Regions from separate parts of the uncultured Planococcus sp. genome, predicted to be linked through region 2. Evidence: predicted binding sites of a transcription regulator. Region 2 holds the regulator's gene; the other holds the start of a gene.
What was found. The regulator LexA, encoded in region 2, represses DNA repair genes until DNA is damaged. The targets are predictions, from matches to a motif close to CGAACATATGTTCG.
Positions count from the first base shown of each region.

Region 1: Q0785_RS05430 (UV damage repair protein UvrX) is a predicted target of LexA. The motif match lies at 2,367-2,380, and genes of this name have one in related genera.

Region 1 is NZ_CANMXD010000003.1:167,555-171,237, reverse strand. Features, by position in the region: gene Q0785_RS05435 (TRAP transporter permease) at 1-1,897, shown strand, start outside; gene Q0785_RS05430 (UV damage repair protein UvrX) at 2,400-3,659, shown strand; gene Q0785_RS05425 (YolD-like family protein) at 3,673-3,683, shown strand, end outside.
Region 2 is NZ_CANMXD010000004.1:311,731-315,413, reverse strand. Features, by position in the region: gene Q0785_RS08195 (Na-translocating system protein MpsC family protein) at 1-307, shown strand, start outside; gene Q0785_RS08190 (hypothetical protein) at 605-793, shown strand; gene Q0785_RS08185 (hypothetical protein) at 957-1,376, shown strand; gene Q0785_RS08180 (hypothetical protein) at 1,440-1,634, shown strand; gene Q0785_RS08175 (class I SAM-dependent methyltransferase) at 1,732-2,466, shown strand; gene lexA (transcriptional repressor LexA) at 2,535-3,155, opposite strand; gene Q0785_RS08165 (LysM peptidoglycan-binding domain-containing protein) at 3,321-3,638, shown strand; gene Q0785_RS08160 (recombinase family protein) at 3,635-3,683, shown strand, end outside.

The sequences.
Region 1 (3,683 bases), on a different contig from region 2:
AATCATTAAACATGTGGTCTTTTTCGGATTATTGGCATTTGCTCTATTCCAGCTTTATACGGCAATTTTTGGTCAATACACCGCCTATATTCAGCGGTCGATTCACTTAGGATTTGCTTTATCCCTGATCTATCTATTATTCCCTGCCAGAAAACGTAAAGGAAACCGCCTTAAAGTTGCCTGGTACGATTATATCCTGGCCTTGCTGTCGATCGGCGTAGCTGCCTATTGGCCGATTATGTATGACGATTTGGTGTTCCGTCTGGGGCGGGTCACTGAATTGGACTTGATCGTCGGTGTTTTAGCGATCCTGCTGACACTTGAAGCGACAAGGCGTGCAGTGGGAATGCCGATTACGGTCATTGCCAGTTTGTTTTTGGCCTATTCCTTTTTCGGTCCTTATTTCCCAGGGTTCCTGCGCCATAGAGGACAAGATCTGGACTCAGTCGTTCAGTTGATGTTCTATACCACGGATGGAATATTGGGGACACCGATCGGCGTATCGGCGACTTTCATCTTCACCTTCCTGTTATTCGGCTCCTTCCTGGTGAAAACAGGAGTCGGACAGTACTTTAATGACTTGGCTGTATCCCTGGCCGGGAATTTAACGGGTGGACCGGCAAAGGTAGCTATTTTCTCAAGTGCCCTGCAGGGAACCATTTCCGGAAGTTCTGTTGCCAATGTTGTTACATCGGGTTCTTATACGATTCCGATGATGAAAAAATTAGGCTATAAAAAAGAATTTGCCGGCGGGGTGGAGGCGGCAGCTTCCACCGGCGGTCAGTTGATGCCACCGATTATGGGGGCAGCAGCCTTCCTGATGGTGGAATTTATCGGGGGAGTGACTTACTGGGAAATTGCCAAAGCAGCCGCAATACCGGCTCTTTTATATTTCACAGGGGTTTGGATCATGACCCATTTCGAAGCCAAGCGAATCGGCTTGAAGGGCCTTTCACCGGAAGAAATGCCGGACCGCAAGGAAGTCTTGAAAAAGATTTACCTGCTCCTGCCGATTGTTGCGATCATCTTCTTCCTGTTGATTGGTATTCCGACTATGCAAGCAGCGCTTTACGGGATTCTGCTGACGATTTTTGTCAGTGCTTTCAATAAAGAAACACGCTTGAATTTCAAAGACATCATCTTAGCATTGGTTGACGGTGCTCGGACTGCACTTGCTGTTGCAGCAGCAACAGCGGCAGCAGGGATCATCGTCGGGGTCGTTGTAAAGACCGGCCTTGGTTTAAGTTTGGCAAATGGACTGGTTTCCGCTTCAGGCGGAAATATCCTGCTGACCCTATTCTTCACGATGCTGGCAGCGATTGTCCTGGGTATGGGATCACCGACAACTGCCAACTATGTCATTACCTCTACGATAGCGGCACCAGCCATCATCACTTTGTTGATGATAGATGAGCCGGTTGGAGCAGCGGTACCGCTTGTGGTCGCTTTATCTGCCCATTTATTCGTATTTTACTTCGGAATCATCGCCGATATCACCCCTCCGGTTGCTTTAGCAGCATTTGCGGCTTCAGGAATCTCGGGTGGTGAGCCGATACGGACTGGTTTCATCGCGGCTAAACTGGCGATAGCAGCGTTCATCATTCCGTATATGTTCGTTTTGTCACCAGCCCTTCTGATGATCGACACGACCTGGCCTGAGCTGATTTGGGTATTAATCACCGCCATTACAGGCATGATTGCTATTGGCGCCGGATTGATCGGCTATTGGTACCGGAAGCTCAACTGGCTCGAGCGTGTCCTGACATTTGCAACCGGTTTGGCTTTGATTTATCCGGAAGGCTTGTCTGATACGATTGGCGCTGTCGCATTTGTGATTCTGTTCGGAATCCAATGGCTGGCACGCGATAAAAAACCTGCTAAAACAGCAGAAGCATAATTGAACACAAAACCGGCCGGGCATTAGCCCGGCCGGTTTTGTGTTTTTTTATCATAAGAAAAATATGAAAAAAACGAAAAAAGCCATCACCCGAAGGCGATGACTTTTTCAAAGCAAACTTTGTTCCTAAAGCTTGCAGTGGGTTTGGCACCCAATGATTCCTGCAGGGCGGAAACGGTTTCTGTCCTGTTTTCCGTTGCGCTGATAAGAACGATGGATGTCAAATCTCTTACTTGGACTATCATAATACGCGATCAGCCAAATGTAAAGTTGTTAGAAAATTCGTTGATTCAGGCTGCAATTCTTCTGTACAAACTGAAGGCCAACCATCCCCGGGTTGATTGAAGTGAAAACAGCAGAATAGCCTCGGAAAAGCGGATTCTGTTCCGCTTCGAACTAAATAAAACAAAGACCGGAATTTTTATTTTCGCAAAAAGGATTGCCGTTGTCATACTGGTGGTATAGAATAAGAACATACGTTCCCTTTAGGGAGGTGGCGACGATGAAGGGTCATGAACTGCCGGAACGCTCCATATTCTGTATCGACATGCGCGGATTTTATGCCAGTGTTTCTGCGGTCGAACTGGGATTGGATCCACTGGAAGTCTGTCTTGCGGTTGTCGGGAATCAGGAGCGGAAAGGAAGTGTGGTTTTAGCTGCTTCACCGATGATGAAAGAGCGTTTTGGTGTGAGGACCGGCACGCGGCTTTTTGAAATCCCCAATCATCCGGACATCTTGCTGATTGAACCGAAAATGAAGCTGTATTTGGAGAAGTCCATGGCCATCACTGAACTACTGGGGACTTATGTGCCAAAAGAGTCGATTCATATCTATAGTGTGGACGAAAGTTTCATTGAACTTACAGGCACTGAAAAGTTATGGGGATCGCCTGAACTCACCATGCGCCGCATCCAGCAGAAGTTGTTGGATAGCTTCAAACTGCCTTCCTCAGTCGGCGGAGGGCCAAACATGCTGATGGCGAAGCTGGCCCTGGATCTGGAAGCGAAGGAAACGGGTTTTGCCTATTGGACATATGCTGATGTGGCAGCGAAGTTATGGCCTGTTGCGCCTCTGCGGAGAATGTGGGGCATCGGATCACAAACAGAAAAGACCTTGAACAGCATGGGCATCTTTTGTGTGGGGGATTTGGCCAGTGCGGATGTCTCCCTGCTGGAAGAACGGTTCGGGATACTGGGCAATCAGCTGCACCAGCACGCGAATGGCATCGACTTATCGGATCTGGGGTCTCCTTTGATAGAGGGGCAGGTCAGTTATGGAAAAGGACAGATTCTGTATCAGGATTACATAGAAGAAAAAGACATCATGACGATCATTCTGGAAATGTGCGAAGACGTAGCGATGCGGACGCGCCAAGCCCGCCGTGCAGGGCGGACCATACATTTAGGTATCACATACAGCAAGACTGCTTTCGGTGGGGGCTTTTCCCGCTCGCGCTCTATTGAAGAAGCGACAAATGACACCTTGATGATTTATCAGGTCTGCCAGGCGATTTTCAGAGAACATTTCCAGCACAAACCCGTCCGGCAGATTTCATTGTCCATCAGCAACTTGGAAGAAGAATCATCGATGCAGTTAAGCCTTTTTGATGAACGGAAGTTCGAAAACAGAAGTCTTGGAACAGCCATGGACAACATACGGAAAAAGTACGGCTATTCGGCGATTTACCGGGGTATATCGGGTACACAGGCAGGCACAGCCATAGCGCGGACGAAACTGATCGGCGGGCACAATAAAGAGTAAGGGGAGTGGTCCGATGAAGCGCAA
Region 2 (3,683 bases):
ACTTCTTGATGAAATCATCAAAATAAGTGAAATCGGACAAAAAGAGCCCGGTTCCACTGAGCTCTTCTGGTTGGGGGAAAGAACACTGTTAATAAGGCGAATAGAGATATTCACTCTTCTTGAGAAGGAACTTATTAATCTGGGGTTTTCAGAAACGCTGAAACTTGCAAAACGGCCATTGGAATATAAACTTTTTAAACAATCTACATTAGAGAAGATATTGAAACGGCCGATAGATGATATTTATGTCGACTGGAACTTTAATGAAGATAAAGGATATGCAGTATTGGCCTTACAAAAGAAATAATAAGGATTTTGAGCATCTCTTCGGAGGTGCTTTTGTTTTGGAAAAACGAATTCTTACAATAAGGCTGCCCTAATTTAGTGATTGACCAGAATAACCAGCTGAAAAATAATAGGTCTACAGCAACGTAATGGAAAAAAGGAATGATAAAAATCAACCTAACAGAACAATAATGAAATCAAAAAATGGTTTACAGGCTGAATTTTAAGGTTATAATTAATTGCAGCCAAAAATTTTAATAACTCATACTGAATTTTCCTTCGGATGAACTGAAGGAAGATTTTGTGGGAGGGGATTAAATTGAGGAAAATTCAAGGACTTTCAAATTTAGTAGACTATTTGGAATCAGTAAATTATCCACTGGCTGCAGAGCAGATTACAGATTTAATGTCGAAAAGAAAGATTCCGCATCGCAAAGCATATCAGGATATTGTGATCTTTAACTTGGAGCACATAGACTGGTGGATTGCTGAGCAGCAGAAACGATGATTTTGTAAGGAATATGCTTAATTGAAAGAAAAGAGCCTTGGGTTTAGTTCTGAAAAGAATTAAACCCGAGGTTTTCTTTTTTTTATGGTAACTTTATACACTTTTGTCCGTCTACTGTTATAATAATCTAAAAGCGAAGGAGAATTCGGCTATGCGCTTTCTAATGACAATCATTATCTTTTTAATATTTTTTTCATTTGCTGGGATCGGCATCTATGTTATAGGTCCGGATTTTTCGGCGGATCGCCTGGTTGCTGAAGCGACTGAAGAACTGCGGAATAGCGGCCAGATGGAAAAAATAGTGGAGTATGTAGAAAATGACCCTCAAATGCTTGAGTACATAGAAGAGGCACAAGTTGCTGAACAAAAAAGTGAGACTTTACCGTTTCAGACAACTGGAGATGCCGCAGGAACAGTCATTAAAAAGGTAGGGATAACAGACTTGGCTAAAATGAAGTCTGGTGTTGAAGATGGCTCGATGTCTGCTGACGAAGTGATCCAAAAACTTGAAGAAGATTTAAATGAAGAAGAACTGCTTGCTCTTAAAGTCATTGTTTATAAGGAATTATACAAACAGCAATAATATTACATGTATGATAGACTGTTTCACGAAGACAAAGTAAATAGATAGAAGGAGGCCATTGCTATGAAGTCGTTTCAAGTAGAATTTAATTTTGATGAGGGAAATACATTTATTCATAACGTCCAGGCAGTAGATAAAGAGTCGGCATTAAGCAAAATCCCTTCCAATGGTACTTATGAAATTTCCGATCCGGAAACGGGTAATATTTATCGCATCACCATCAATTTGGTTAAATATATAAAAGTCAGCGAATTGTAGAAGATTTCTTTTCTATAAGCCGCGCGGTAGGTGCTGCTTATGCAGCATCTTTTTTTGAGCTGAAAAGTAACTGTAAATCGAATTATGGAGGGATACGATGAAATACGAAGGTTCCAGTGCATACGAAGAAAAGGATTTTTTAGAAAGTTTCCTGCAAAGAAGAAATCGGCTTGAAAGTCCTAACAACAGCATTGAAAAGCCGGTCATCTATGAACTGCTGGGAGTATTTCAGAATAAGCGGGTATTGGATCTGGGGTGCGGAGATGCCTTGTTCGGAAAAGAGCTGCTGGAGTCTGGAGCTCTGCACTATCATGGGGTGGAAGGGTCGGAACAAATGTGCAGATTGGCATCGGTAAATTTAACAGGGCTAGATGCACAGATCACGAAGTCCACGATGGAAGGGTTCGACTTTCCGGAAAGTGAATATGATATCATCGCTTCCCGTTTAGCGATGCATTACTTGCCTGAAGTGGATCAGGTATTCCGAAACATCCATATGTCGTTAAAAGACAACGGGAGATTTGTGTTCAGTGTCCAGCATCCGTTGACGACTTCTTCTTTTGAAAGCAAAAAAAACGGTGATAAAAGAGGCAGTTGGATTGTAGATGAATATTTCGATGAAGGGGTGCGGCAGGAGCCATGGATCGATAAAATAGTGGTGAAACATCATCGAACCATCGAAAGTTATTTCTCGGCACTGACAAAAGCAGGATTTACAGTTACTGGTCTGCAGGAAGGGAAGCCGAAACCTCAATATTTCGAAGAGGAACAGGAGTACATCAGGAGAAAAAGAATTCCTGTAGTTTTAGCGTTCAGCTGCATGAAACGGTAAATCGGAAGTCAAGTCTACATAATAAAAATACAAAAAACCACCGGGGAATTTTCCCGGTGGTTTTTTGTTTAATGGATTTGGCGATAAACTCCAACGACTTTACCGAGAATCGAAACTTGATCCACAATGATTGGATCCATCGATGAATTCTCCGGCTGAAGGCGGAAGTAACTATCTTCGCGGAAGAAACGTTTGACTGTTGCTTCGTCTTCTGCAGTCATCGCGACAACAATATCTCCGTTATTAGCAGTTTGCTGCTGCTTCACAATGACATAATCACCATTTAAAATTCCGGCTTCAATCATACTTTCACCCATGATTTCCAGCATGAAGATGTGATCATCTTCTGTGCCATAGCTTTGGGGAAGAGGGAAGTATTCTTCTACATTTTCAATTGCCGTAATCGGGATACCGGCAGTTACCTTACCGATTAACGGTACATGTAATACAGGACTTTTATCAATAAGCGCTTCATCAGTGCTGATAACTTCAATTGCTCTGGGTTTTGTTGGGTCGCGACGGATCAGGCCTTTGCTTTCAAGGCGAGCCAGATGGCCATGTACGGTCGAACTGGATGCCAGACCGACTGCCTCCCCGATTTCACGCACGGATGGCGGATAGCCTTTTAAGCGGACTTCTTCTTTTATAAACGACAATATGTCTTCTTGGCGTTTGGATACTTTTTTCAACAGTTTCACCTCATTTGAGTAATACTACTTGATTTCTACCAATAGTATACCAACTCGGGCAGTGAAATGCAAACATAGGTTCGAATATTATTCTTGACAAAAACACCTGTTCGCATTAATATGAGAACATACATTCCGAACACTCATTCCCAGGAGGCGATTTATTTGACGATCATCCGACAAAATTCTTACTTAATCTTGTTTTTTGCTTTAATTATGGTGTTTACTTTTTATGCGATCCTGTCCCATAATACAAACAGTGCACAAATGAGCCAAGTTGAAATAGAAGAAGGCGACACACTCTGGACATTAGCTGAATCGTTCAGTGGCACAACCCCCCATCATGAATGGATAGAAGAGATTATGAAAGAGAATAACCTTTCAACTTCTAAAATCATCGCCGGGCAATTACTCAAGATTCCCAGTGATCATTTAAGATTTGCTCCTGATGAGACCAGTAAATTTGCAGGTGATGCTGAATGAAGAAAAACGCATTAATTTATTGCCGTGTCAGCACGACCAAAGATA